One region of the Sinorhizobium prairiense genome, then DNA from elsewhere that is predicted to be linked to it. Evidence: riboswitches for the same ligand, from Rfam matches in the RefSeq annotation. Region 1 holds a riboswitch; each other region holds the start of a gene.
The links. A riboswitch is a leader RNA that binds a small molecule or an ion and turns the genes downstream of it on or off. The one in region 1 is predicted to bind cobalamin.

Region 1 (3,276 bases):
GACTTCGGTCGCGACGCCGATCTCTGCCGCGCGCGCTGCCCGGGTGCGGAGACGGAGCTCTACTACCATGTGCTCGCAACGGAAGAAGCGGACCGGATGGTTTCGGCAACGACCGGCCGACCCTACACCGACCTCCCAACGGCCTTTGCCTACCGGGCGCGCGGTGTCGGCTCACCGGGCATCTGTGGCTGCGGAATTCCGGATTCCGCAACGGATGCCAACAGGCAAAAGACAGGCTCTGCCGGAAAGCTCACCGCCGTCAGCCCATCGGTCATTACCATCGGCAGCGAGAGAAAGGCGCCGCCCAAGCCGATAGAAGAGCGGCCCTACGACCCGACCAAAAACAAGGTCCGCATCGTCGGTCCGACTTTCCTTCCGCAGGAAGAGAGCGCGATCGACCTCAAGCATCCGCTTGGGCCGCGATACCAGCCGCTGCAGGACAATTGACAGGCGCCGTTGCGAGCATTCTGCTGGAATCACGCATATTCTTGATCTAGAGCCCGTTAAGCAGCGATCTTTGCGCGTCTGATAAGACGCGCGGCGCTGTGGGAAACTTTTCGGAGGACTGCAATCTCTCCTCACCTCATCCCTTGTGCTCGTCACAGGGATGAGGTGAGCGCCGCGTCTGCGGCGCGGGAAGCGTTCTTTCAGCCCAAGGACTTGGTCTGGCTGGATTCCTGTGACAAGCACAGGAATGAGGGACCGGGGATGTGCGGCTACTACATCGAAGCGAAGCGGGACACTGTATACGGGCGGGAGCTTCCGCGCTCGCTATCTTCACGGTTTATGAAACGCGCCGAGGGGTCGCACCCTCTCGACCCTCATCTCTGTGCTTGTCACAGGGATCCAGCAGCGCCGCGTCTGCGGCGCGGGAAGCGTTCTTGCAGCCCAAGGACTTGGTCTGGCTGGATTCCTGTGACGAGCACAGGAATGAGGGACCGGGGATGTGCGGCTACTACATCGAAGCGAAGCGGGACGCTGTATACGGGCGGGAGCTTCCGCGCCGCCTCGCTATCTTCACGGTTTATGAAACGCGCCGAGGGGTCGCACCCTCTCGACCCTCATCCCTGTGCTTGTCACAGGGTCCAGCAGCGCCGCGTCTGCGGCGCGGGAAGAGTTCTTTCAGCCCAGGGACTTGGTCTGGCTGGATTCCTGTGACAAGCACAGGAATGAGGGTATCGAACAAGCCGCGTCGGGTATCCAGAATATCAACAGGCCTGAGATCGACCCTAACATCGTGATCTAACGGACACCCCAGCCTTCCTCGAAAACGAGATCTTCGAGCGGCAAGCGCTGCCGCCAGCCCTTCGCGGCGAGTTCCGGCTCTTGATACAGCTTGTCGACGAAACCCAGGCAAAGCCAGGCGACGATTTCGATATGCTCCGGAATCCCGAGAATCGCCTTGATCTCCCTCTCATGGAAAATGCTGACCCAGCCGACGCCCACCCCTTCGGCGCGCGCGGCAAGCCAGAGATTCTGGACGGCGCAAACGGTCGAGTACAGATCCATCTGCGGATTATGGGTGCGGCCCAGGACGACCGCTCCGCCGCGCGTCCGGTCGCAGGTCACGCAAATGCTGAGCGGCGCCTTGCGAATGCCTTCGAGCTTCAGCGAGCGATACTTCGCCTGCCTTTCGCCGGAAAACATTTCTGCGGCCTCGTCATTGGCGCACCGGAATGCCTGCCAGACTTTCTCCCGCGTCTCGTCCCGACGAACGAGCACGAAGTTCCAAGGTTGCATGAAGCCGACGGACGGCGCCTGGTGCGCCGCAGCGAGCAGTCGCGCGACCAGATCCTCAGGCAGTGGTTCGGGCAGGAATTCGTCGCGCACGTCGCGGCGGGTCTCTATGGCACGATAGACGGCGGCGCGCTCGTCCGGCGAAAAAGCTCCGGCCGCCGCAAGGCAGCCGTTCTGTTCAGGCAGCATCGTTCGATCCCCAACAATGCGGAAACCTCCCGCCGTCCGCGCGGGGCCGGTCTATCTCGCCAGGCCGGTCTTCTGACTTCGGATCATCCGTTCGCGCCGCCTTCCCGAATCACGTGAAGATTCAGTGGCAAAGGTCTGAAAGATTCAGACCAACCTGGCGAGAACGTCCCCGTCACAGCGTTGGGCACGTGCCGGAACTGCACCGGCTTCCCGATTCTCCCGCATTTCGCGGGCACCTGACGGCGGCATATGGCCACAGCTCCCCTCGAAACGCAAGGCGAGCAAGAGGAGAGCTTCAGAGCGGTGCCTCCGGATGAGGCGAGGCGTCATAGGCCCCCCAGATCGACTGATCGAAACAGATGACGGAACCCGTCATGAGGCCGGATTCTGCCGATGAGAGATAGGCGCAGGCGCGCGCGACCTCGGCCGGATCTACGAGCCTGCCGAAGGGCTGGCTCGCCGCCGCCTTTTCCAGCCAGTTCGCTGGCGCATCGTGATATTCGCGCTGGATGCGGTCTTCGCCTTCCGAGGCCATCCAGCCGATGTTGAGGCCGTTGACCCGTATCCGGTTGCGCAGGACGGCATAGGCGGTGTTCCTGGTCAGCGTCTCCAGCGCCCCCTTCGACGCACAATAGGCTGTGATGAAGGGCTGGCCCGCCTTCGCCGACATGGAGCCGATATTGACGATCGTGCCCTCCGTCTTCTCCCGCCGCATAACCTTTATCACCTCTTGCATCAGGAAGAATGGCGCCCGCACATTGACCGCGAACATCCGGTCGAAGAGTTCCGGGCTAGTGTCTAGGATCGTGCCCCGGTCGGTGATCGCTGCGGCGTTGACCAGCGCATCGACACCGCCGAAGGCGCGGTCGCAAGCCGCCACGACCGCACGGGCATCCTCCACCCGCTCGAGATCCGCCGGTACGTAGACGACCTTCGAACCGGTCGCCGCGGCGATCTCGGCAGCTTTCGCCTCGCCCTTCGCCGCGTTGCGCCCGCAAATGACGACGCCGGCGGCGCCACGCTCGGCAAAGAGTGCGGCAATCGCGGCACCGAGCCCCTGCGTGCCACCGGTCACGATGGCGATCTTCCCGTCCAAACGGGCGTGGTCCGTGCTCATCCTGTTCCTCCCTTTGATATGTTGGTGAATATGGCTTCGTGACCGTGCATTGAGCCAGGTGGTTTAGCTTAGCTTTCTCGCCGCCTGATCGGCCAGCGCCTCGGCAAACGCCTCGGCACTCCATTCACCGGCAAGCGCTTCGTGCATCAGCTGCGCCTGCGTCCTGGGCGCCAGACCGCCAACCGGCGGATCACGATCGAGATTGGTCGGGAATGAATAGCCTTCGGCGCACG
Region 2 (3,276 bases), 1.1 Mb from region 1:
TTTCCGGACCTCATCGGCATCGAGCCGCACAGCGGCACCGGGAGCGTAATGCGAGGCGAGCATGCCGGGCGCCTCGATGACGGCGCCGGCGGTCTCAGGACGCTCGATGGCGAGACCGGTCAAAGCTTCGATCTCTGCCGCGTCGAGCCCCCCGGGCCTCAGCAGCCGCAGCTTTCCGTTCTCGACCTTGACGATGGTCGATTCAAGGCCGATCGCGGCCGGGCCTGCGTCGAGGATGAGCTTCAGCCTGGAGCCGAGATCCGCCTGCACATGGGCCGCACTGGTGGGACTGATCTTGCCCGAGGTGTTGGCGCTCGGCGCCGCCAAAGGTCGCCCGAACCGGGCGATCACCCGACGCGAGAAGCCGTCGGGCATCCGAATTCCGAGCGTATCGAGACCGGCGGATGCGAGCGTGTGCACGGTGCTTTCCCGCCGCTGCGGCAGGATCAGCGTGAGGGGGCCAGGCCAAAAAGCCTCGGCCAGACGTCTCGAAACCGGATCGAAGGTCACATGCGCCTCCGCCATCGCCAGATCGGAGACGTGACAGATCAGCGGATTGAACCGCGGCCGCCCCTTCATCTCGTAAATGCGGCTGATCGCATCGGGGGTCGTGGCATCGGCGGCAAGGCCGTATACGGTCTCCGTGGGGATCGCCACGGGTTCCCTGTCCGAAAGAACTGCGCAAGCCGTCTCGATTGCCCGCTCCGGTTCGATCCGCGTGTCGATGATTTCGGCCATGGCGTTCTGATCCTTTCCGTCGCTTCCTTAACGGAGCGATTGCAAAAACAGAACGATTTTCTTGGTCAAAGGCTGCGAATGATCCGCCGCAAGGCTTCGTCGCGTGCGCCGAGCATCAGCACGTTCTTCAGCGCCACCTTCGGATCCTGCGTCCGGAAAATCAGGCCGTTGCCGCGCACGTTGCGGTTGACGACGATCCGCTCTTCGCCGGCATCGGGCTCGATCGCGACGGCGAAATACATGCGCGAATAGCCCGGCTGGATCCGGTCGAAGAAATGGGTCTCGTTCCCGAGGTCGCAGAAGAAGTTCGCGAGATAAAAGGACCAGGTGATCTCATGTCCCTTGGCGAGGCAGGTTTTCGCGGCGGTCACGTGGCAGTAGCCGAGATGCGGACTGTTGGCGAGCGTGCGATGGAAGACCATCTTCGGGAACTGGATCGAGGCATGAAACCCGTTGATTCGGCTGTGGGTCGTCTCGCCCGCCGTCGTCAGCTTCCGCGCCGTCTGCTGCGCAACCTCGGCATAACTGAGATACTGACGCTCGTTCGCCATCCACCGGCGTCTATCGATCCGGCCGGTCCGCAGGAACTCGGTGTGAGCCTTGGCTTTCGCCGGTGCGGCCGGCGCCTTGTCGGCAGCGTCGTAATATCGGAGTTTTGCCATGGGCGTCGTCGCGCCATCCTGTCCGAAAGCGGGTTGATGGTAGCGAACGTAAATCATCACAGTTAACGAATTGGTTCGTTTGCGGCCGTGCGGGCATCGATCAGACCTTGTGTCGGTGGGCCGTGTCGTAAAATGGCCAGTCGCCTTCGCGCCATGAACGGCGCTGCCGAAAAATCCGCCGGCTGCGCGGAGATTCACCTACTTCCTTGTTTGTTATGGATAATATCCGTCTGCCAATCGTGCCGATTGCGCCGCGAATGGCTGTCGTCTTTCTGGAAGCGGATGTCGTCTATTGGCAGTTGCCGGACCGGCCCTGAGGCTTAGATGAGGACACTCAAGGTGCTGCCTCGAAGGGAAGGCGGAGAATTGGGAAGCCGGTCAAATCCCGGCGCTGCCCCCGCAACGGTGGTGGAGCGAACAGCCACGGCAGAAGGCCACTGGACACAGCGTCCGGGAAGGCGCCGGGCAGGTCCCTTGCGGACAGCTCCAGAGCCCGGAAACCAGCCTTGAAGCAGAAACAGACCGTAGCTGGTTGCGGCGGGCAGCCGGATCGGAGCCAATTGCGTTGCGGGTCCATGCGGCCGGCGCGGGTTCCAGTCCTGCCTCTCCGAAACGGCGGAAAACGAGGATAAGGGCATGGAAATTCAGACCGAAATGCTGCGCAAGCTGAAGACCCGTCGCGAAGGCTACAGCCTCGACCGCGCCTTCTACGTCGATCCTGATTATTATCGCCAGGACCTGGAGCAGATCTGGTACAAGGATTGGCTGTTCATCGGCCATGATTGTGAAGTCCCGCGGCCGGGGAACTATTTCACGGTGCAGGTCGGCGATTACCCGGTCGTTATCGTTCGAGACAGACAGGGCGCGGTGCGGGCACTGCACAATTCGTGCCGCCATCGCGGCTCGCGCGTATGCACGCAGCACAAAGGCTCATCCGCCAAACTCGTCTGTCCCTACCACCAGTGGACCTACGAGCTCGACGGCCGCCTGCTCTTCGCGCGGCAGATGCCCGAGGGCTTCGACCCGGCCGAACACAGTCTTAAGCCGATCCACTGCGAAACCGTCGGCGGTTACATCTTCATCAGCCTTGCCGAACAACCGATGGACTTCCGGCCGTTCCGCGAGACGGTCGCGGCCTATCTCGCGCCGCACCGCCTCGGGGAAACGAAGGTCGCCTTCGAGAGCACAATCGTCGAGAAGGGCAATTGGAAGCTGGTCTGGGAGAACAATCGCGAGTGCTACCACTGCGCCGCCAATCATCCGGAACTCTGCCGTACCTATCCCGAAGCGCCGACCGTCACCGGTGTCCAGGGGGCGATGAACGACCCGGAAATCGGCGCCCATTGGCAGAAATGCGAGGCGGCGGGCCTTCCGAGCGCTTTCAGGATCGCGCCTACCGGCCAGTTCCGCATGACGAGAATGCCGCTGATCAACGGCGCCGAGAGCTATACGATGTCCGGACAGAAGGCCGTACGCAGGCAGCTCTCCGCCGGGCTTGACGCCGATGGCATCGGCACGCTGCTCCTCTTCCATTATCCGACGACCTGGAACCACATTCTGGGCGATCATGCGATCACCTTCCGCGTTCTGCCGCTCGGGCCGGAACTGACGCAGGTTACGACCAAATGGCTGGTCAACAAGGATGCGGTGGAGGGCGTCGACTATACGATAGACGAGCTGACGCACGTCTGGACGGAGACCAACGACCAGGACCGGCAGATCGTCGAGGAAAACGCGTTCGGGATCCGCTCGCCGGCCTATGAGCCGGGTCCATATTCGGCCGAACACGAGGGCGGCGTCATGCAGTTCGTCGAGTGGTATTCGAACTTCATGCTGGACCGCCTTCAGGGCGGGGCCACGCAGCTCTCGCGGGTGG
Region 3 (3,276 bases), on a different replicon from region 1:
CGGCGGAGATGCCGAGTATATAGGGATCGGCGAGCGGATTGCGCAGCAGCGATTGCAGCACGGCGCCGGAGAGCGCGAGCGCCGCCCCGCAGGAAGCGGCCACGACCGCCCGGCTCAGTCGGTAGCTCCAGATGATGCCCTCGTCGATCGGGGCCAGCGGATAGCCGGCGTTCCACAGCCGATTCGCGACCGTCTGCGCAACGGTCTTGAACGGGATCGCCGTTTCGCCGATCGCAGCGCCCATCCAGAGTGCCGCGAACAGGATCACGAGCGCGGCGATAGCCGCGCCGACGCGTCCCGTCCCCGTTCGCCCGGCCAGGGTCAGCACGCGGCTCACTTGCCCAACCCACCCTTGGAAGCCGGCCCAGCCTTGGGCGCAAGTCCGGCCTCGGCGATGGCATCCGCCAGCGCTTCGATTCCTTCGATCGTGCGGATCGTCGGGTTCATCGCCTGCGCATCCATGTCGAACACATAGCCTTTGGCGACTGCCGGCATGAGGCTCGCCACGGGATCGGTCTTCAGGAATTCGAGTTTGGCGTCGAGGCTGTCCAGCGGGTAGCGTCGACGCTCCATGGAGCCGGCAACGATCATGGTCGGCTCGGCCTTGGCGATGGTTTCCCAGCCGACCGTCGGCCATTCGTCTTCAGTGTCGATGATGTTTTCGATTCCGAGCGCCGCCATTATGTAGCCGGGTGCGCCGTTCCTGCCGGCGACATAGGGGTCGGCATCGGCAGCGCTGGAGAACCAGAAGACCGCCGAGAGTTTGCCCCCGGCCGAGGCGACCTTGGCGCGCGCCGCCTCTTCTCGGCTTTTCAGCTCGGCCACGACCTTCTCGCCCTTGTCCTGAACATCGTAAATCTGCGCCAGCTCGCGAATTTCCCGATAGACGAGATCCATGGTGAAGACCTGCCGGCGCACGCCGTCGCTCGCCGCCGAATTCTCCTTGCCGGTGCAATCCGAAGGCGATGTGTAGACCGGAATGCCGAGCTCCTCGAACTGCTCCGGCCGCGCGACCACGCCTTCCGGGCCGACCTGCCATTGAAATTGCACCGCCACCATGTCCGGTTTCTTGGCAAGCACGCTTTCGAAGCTCGGATCGTTGTCTGCCAGGCGCTCGACCTTGGCGTTGACCTCCTCGTAACCTTCAAGGACGGGGCCGACCCAGAGGGCGGTGCCGGCGACCTTGTCCGCAAGGCCGAGCAGATAGAGGATTTCGGTGCTGCTCTGGCCGATCGAGACGGTGCGCGTCGGCGTCTTGTCGAAGGTGATCTGCCGACCGCAGTTTTCGAGTGTCAGCGGATAGGTCGTCTCGGCAGCGAAGGCGGGACGGTCAAGAGCCGCTACGCCTGTGGAAAAGGTGATGAGACCCGCAATGAGCGGTCGTTTCCAAAAGCTGTTCATGAATAGTCCCCGAATGTGAGGCCGCTATACGGCCGTGATCGTCAGCCTGCCGATCGGGTTCGATCGGACGAGTGACGGCTCGACCTCGGGGAAACTGATGAAAGCGTGCGCCGCAAGGCGCGAAAGATGGTCATGGCTTGCTCCTGTTCCGGGCATCCCCGCCCGTGACGTTGGATCTGATTTGACGGCAGGTCTCCTGGCTCGCGGACAGAAATCGCTCATCTGCCTTCCCGCGCAACGCGCGCAGTGGCTGGCGCCTGGGCGCCACGATGAACGACGATCCGCTTACAGTTGCGGGGGCAGCCACGGTTTTGGTCCCTCTTGGGTCGTCCGCACCGTGTTCCCTATTAATCCCCTCCACCTCACGGGTAGGGGAACCGTCAGGCTCAGTTAATTTAGAATGCAGCCGCCGGTCAAGGTGAAACGCGACGCCGATGCGTAGAGGTTCAATATGTTATGTTATTACACTCGTCAACAGAAAGTTATGTAATAACATTTCACAAGCGCCACGTACTGTTCCTTCAACCGGTGCCGCCGGATCGGCATCGGCCATTAGGGCTTTGGGCCATCGCATGGCCGCAGGACGATTGGTTCCCGGCTTTGCGCCGCCAGTTCGCGGCAGCCGCCGGCGTCGCAAAGCGTCCAGCCGGAGACGGTCGCTCCGGAGGCGGCCAGGACCAGCTCGGGAAGGGGCGGCAGGTCGGGCGTCCAGACCCACCAGCGGCCCTGGCGACGGGCATTGTCTCCCGGCTCCATTCCCGCACCCGAACCCTGCACGCGCGCCTCCTCGAGAACGAGACCATCGACCGTGACGGCCCAACGCTCCTGCCATTCGGTCTTCTCGACCGAATGGGTCCAGCCGAGGGTGAAGACACCCGCAGCAACGGCGACAGCCTTGCCGCCGATGATGCAGGCAAGCGCGCTCATGCCGGTTTCGCCGTCTGCCGGCCAGCCTGGCGGGCGCGCCGCCAGATCACGAAGGCGAAGAGCGCGGAGAGTGCAAAGCCGACTTCATCGGTGATCGGCAGCGCCGCCAGCAACGTGAAGGCGGCCGCGGCCGCGAGCACCCGCTCGAAAACCCCGAGCCGGACTGCGGCGAAGCCTACCACGGCGGCACCCCAGAGCGCGATCGCCAGACCGGTCTTGACGACGATATAGGCGACGGCAGCCGGATAGCCCACCGATGCGGCCATCGCGCCGCCATCCTGCAGCATCAGCGCCGGCGAATAAACGGCCATGAACGGGATGACGAAACCGGCCGCCGCCACCTTGATCGCCTGGATCGAGATCTTCAGCCCGCTTTCCCGCGCGATCGGTGCTGCCGCGAAGCAGGCAAGCGCCACCGGCGGCGTCAGATCGGCAAGAATCCCGAAATAGAAGACGAACATGTGGCTGACGATAAGCGGTACCCCGAGTTCCAGAAGCGCGGGCCCGGCGATCGACGAGGTGATGATGTAGTTCGGGATCGTCGGTATGCCCATGCCGAGTACGAGGCAGGTGACCATGGTCAGAAGCAGCGACAGAAACAGGCTTTTGCCTCCGACCGAGACGATGAACTGGCCGAAGGTATTGGCCGCTCCGGTCAGCGTCATCGTACCGATGATCACGCCGACGAGCGCGCAGGCGATCGCCACCGGAAGGGCCGTCTTGGCCCCTTCGGCAAGGGCGTCGCGACATATCACCAGGGTCTCCCGGCCGCCCTTCAGGAAGGCGTTGCCGGCAATCAGCAGCGCCAGCGCTGCGACGATCACGCCGATGCCGAACTGGAAGAAGGCGGCCGCCACGAGGCCGAGGCCGACCCAGAAGATGATGCGTATGACACCGGCGGGAAGGCCGAGCGCGAGCGAACTGCCCAGGATCAGAAGGCCGGTGAAG
Region 4 (3,276 bases), on a different replicon from region 1:
CAGCCTAGGGCGAACTAGGCTTCAAACGCAGTTAGGCCGCCCCTCGGCGCGTGTCGCCCTCCGAAGGCGGAATGAACACGACGGCCACACTTCTCGATCCACAGCGAGGACAGCGAAGGCGACTGGCGAGCATCGCCAGCGGAAAGTCCCTGCCCCGCGTCGCGACCAGCGTCAGCATGTCGAGATCATAAGTCCAAGTGCACTGGCGAACGGATTTCATGCCTTCGCGGTTACCGAATGCACATCGCGCTTTGACTTGCCAACCGAGGCTGAATGCATCGCCAATTGTCTCGACCATGGCGATGAGATAATGTAAGAACAAACGAAGAACAATCAACCGATGCTCGAACTCCCCAAAATTGGGGAGGCGACCACAGGAGGTCGTCCTTTGAGTGACGAACTGGGCGCGAAGCCTCACTACGATCTCGGGCCGTACGTCCACGACTGCGAGCATCCGGGCTGCGCCAGATGGGGCAGCTTTGGCTTCGCCGTCGATCGGGCGGAGCCGCACTGGTTCTGCTCTGAGCATCAGCCGGAATGGAAGTCGCGCCATGAGGCACAGCCCCGGCGTTGACTTGGAACCCGACACCCGCGGGGCCTATCCGGACGGTATAGGGTATCTGCGGCTCGCGGAGCGAAGAACAGATCCTCGGCGCACGCTGCGCAGCGAGTGATTTTCGCATTTGGGTGAACCGAAGGGAAATGGCGGGCGGCCAGGTTCAGCAGCCAGAGCACCCTTGAAGAATTGCGGCCGAAGCTCAGCTGTTCACAGCGCCCAATTGCATGACCGATTTTGCGAGCAGGCGTATCGGACCGTGGTTACCGGCCAAGTCCTCCGCAGTTCGTGACGTACGGCGCAAGCGGTCCAGCCCGCTTGCGCCTAAAGATGCCTATGGCGTTGATCTTGTTCAGACCGCCTGATGCAATCTAATATTGAACATAGGACCGCGACTGTAGCGGTCGAGCGCCTTTGCACCGGCGAGAACACCCAGATCGATCAGAGGCTCCAGCAGGATAACGCCCATATAGGCAACACCGAAGGAGCTGACGGCGGCGAGGTTTTCGACGCTGAATCCGTGGCCATACAGGGCCCAGAAGGCTACCCAAGCAACAATACCACTCTGATAGGCCGTGGAAAGCGCCAAAGCTTGCCCGTATTTCAGGTCCACATACGCGGTCCGGGCCGGAATGATCCGCTCGGCGAACAGACTGACCGCCCAAAGGGGCACCAGCAATGTTGTTACGTTCATGCCATATTGCGGCAAATCAAAGGGTGCAAAGAAAAGCCCTTGAAGAAGCAGCCCGGCTGCAAGGCCGATCGCGGCGGCGCCTGCACCAAACAGTAGAAGTAGGGTTGATCCGAGGATAAGGTGGACTTCCGAGACGCCTACAGGATGGTGCGGCAGAACTTCGAAAAAGCAGAAGACCAAAGCCGTTGTGACGACACTGCGCAACGCGAGCGTGCCCGCACCACCGTCGTTGCGAATACTGTCAGTCGCCAACTTGGCGGTGAGCCCGAAAGCCCCTGCGGCAGTGGCATAACTCAACAAAATTTTGGCGCCGTCCACGACGCCTGGTTCGATATGCATGTGCTCTCCTTTCCGCACCCACCGTGCGGCATGGCAGTTGTTGAGGCGTATCGCCCAAATCTGATGGCAGGTCTCCTGGCTTGCGGGTCGTAGCTTGGTCCGCCTTATCAGCCGATCCACGGCCAATGGCATCTCTGGACTTTGCTCGCCGCTCACAGTTGCGGGGGCAGCCACGGTTTTGGCCCCTGAGGGGTCGTCCTCACCGTATTCCCTTTTCATCCGCCTTCCCTCCAGTCGGGCGGAACCATCATCTGAACTGTTATGCTCGCGCCGGCCAAAACACAATGAAGAATGTTCGAAAGCCATTGCTGTCAAAGGTCCCACATTTGTCCACTGGACTATCCGTTCTCCACCTTGCGCCGAAAGATGATCACGCTCTGCTCAAGTCCGAAAAGAAGTGCAAGAGCCTAGAAGCGGCGGCAAAAGCCTAAGTGCGCGAGCATCAGAAATTCTCCGGCATCGTCTGAACATTTCAAATCACGGCCACTCGATTGCCGGCAGCTCTTCGACGCTCGGCTGCGGTCGCTCGCCGGCTAGAACCTTCACCAGTTCGGCCGTAGAATAGGTCCACACGACCGAGCGCCAGGCGAAGAGCGCGTCTGGCGAGATCGGTGCAGATTCAAGCGGGCTAAGCCGCACTGGTTAATGGCGGCCGGCGCTCGTCCGGCCTAAACTGACATTGGTCGCTCCAGCCCCTCGCAGGCGGCCGGGAGGCTCGTCACCGGCCGCAGCCCTTGACGGGCCTCGCCATTGATCCACATTGATGGAAATGGGACTGAGACATGGACGATAGCGAACCGAAATGCGCCGGCCGAAACGAGCCGGCTTCTGGCCTCTCGGATATCGCGGCGCACTGCGCGGCTTCAAATTTGATGGACTTTGCAGCGCAGCTCGCAGGCCTAGCCGAGGACCTCAAAGCTCTAGCAGCAAGGCCTATCAAGCCCATACCGGCGTTGGCCGAGCCCGACGATCAGCATGATGGCGAATTCCCCGGCATCATCTAAAAAATCGAGCGCAAGACAGCAACGCGGCAACAAGCACTTGCATGGTAGCCCTCATCCCCGAACATGAGCTCAGCGGTTCCTATAGGCAACCTGTCATAGGGGTGCTGCGTCGGGCCCGAAGTGACGAAGTAAGATTGGCGGATACATCCAGCGTCACGTTATCGACGGTAAGATCTGGGGTGGTGACGCCGAATTATTAAATTATGTCCGATCATACTCGACCGAAGGCGACCGGCTGACGGCCGCTGTAACCACAAGCCGCCATACGACGCACAACGGCATCACGTCGGTTTTCGGCGCCGATAAGGTCACCATAAAATCCCGACGGCGGCGTTTCCGAAGTCAGCATCTTGGCCAAAGGGAAGTCGCCGCAAGCACCTGGCATCAACTTCACTGCGGATCTTTCTCCCGTCAGCTACTAATCGCAGCCAGCACGATACGGCAATAAGTATTACTTAGTTATTTCTTGCTTTATTAGACTTAAGTAGCATAGGCTAACCTCCTTGGCTTTGGGAGGAGCTAGATGGTAGAGCGCGTTGAAGCCGATAAGATTTCTAATCAAACTACTACTAAGGTATGGAACATACACGCTTTTTGCCGGCGGCAACGCTTGCCTCAAGAGGAGGAGAAGCGCTTGACCAGCCTTTTTGGCGATTTCGCGGAGGCTTCGGAGTTGCTTCACA

Region 2: it holds a riboswitch for cobalamin, as region 1 does, so the genes downstream of both, N0Q91_RS13570 (aromatic ring-hydroxylating oxygenase subunit alpha) here and bluB (5,6-dimethylbenzimidazole synthase) in region 1, are expected to answer to the same signal.
Region 3: it holds a riboswitch for cobalamin, as region 1 does, so the genes downstream of both, N0Q91_RS26090 (ABC transporter substrate-binding protein) here and bluB (5,6-dimethylbenzimidazole synthase) in region 1, are expected to answer to the same signal.
Region 4: it holds a riboswitch for cobalamin, as region 1 does, so the genes downstream of both, N0Q91_RS28445 (energy-coupling factor ABC transporter permease) here and bluB (5,6-dimethylbenzimidazole synthase) in region 1, are expected to answer to the same signal.

Annotation. Positions count from the first base shown of each region.
Region 1 is NZ_CP104131.1:1,190,050-1,193,325, reverse strand. Features, by position in the region: gene N0Q91_RS08335 (DUF2865 domain-containing protein) at 1-447, shown strand, start outside; gene bluB (5,6-dimethylbenzimidazole synthase) at 1,243-1,926, opposite strand; cobalamin riboswitch at 1,972-2,181, opposite strand; gene N0Q91_RS08325 (SDR family oxidoreductase) at 2,222-3,043, opposite strand; gene N0Q91_RS08320 (phytanoyl-CoA dioxygenase family protein) at 3,107-3,276, opposite strand, start outside.
Region 2 is NZ_CP104131.1:2,257,981-2,261,256, reverse strand. Features, by position in the region: gene N0Q91_RS13580 (L-threonylcarbamoyladenylate synthase) at 1-738, opposite strand, end outside; gene N0Q91_RS13575 (DUF6656 family protein) at 804-1,400, opposite strand; cobalamin riboswitch at 1,721-1,923, shown strand; gene N0Q91_RS13570 (aromatic ring-hydroxylating oxygenase subunit alpha) at 2,037-3,276, shown strand, end outside.
Region 3 is NZ_CP104133.1:598,700-601,975, reverse strand. Features, by position in the region: gene N0Q91_RS26095 (FecCD family ABC transporter permease) at 1-337, opposite strand, end outside; gene N0Q91_RS26090 (ABC transporter substrate-binding protein) at 334-1,401, opposite strand; cobalamin riboswitch at 1,571-1,799, opposite strand; gene N0Q91_RS26085 (DUF1850 domain-containing protein) at 1,954-2,328, opposite strand; gene N0Q91_RS26080 (TRAP transporter permease) at 2,325-3,276, opposite strand, start outside.
Region 4 is NZ_CP104133.1:1,097,537-1,100,812, reverse strand. Features, by position in the region: gene N0Q91_RS28455 (hypothetical protein) at 1-8, shown strand, start outside; gene N0Q91_RS28450 (EsV-1-7 cysteine-rich motif-containing protein) at 389-574, shown strand; gene N0Q91_RS28445 (energy-coupling factor ABC transporter permease) at 909-1,589, opposite strand; cobalamin riboswitch at 1,638-1,853, opposite strand; gene N0Q91_RS28440 (hypothetical protein) at 2,372-2,593, shown strand; gene N0Q91_RS28435 (hypothetical protein) at 3,117-3,276, shown strand, end outside.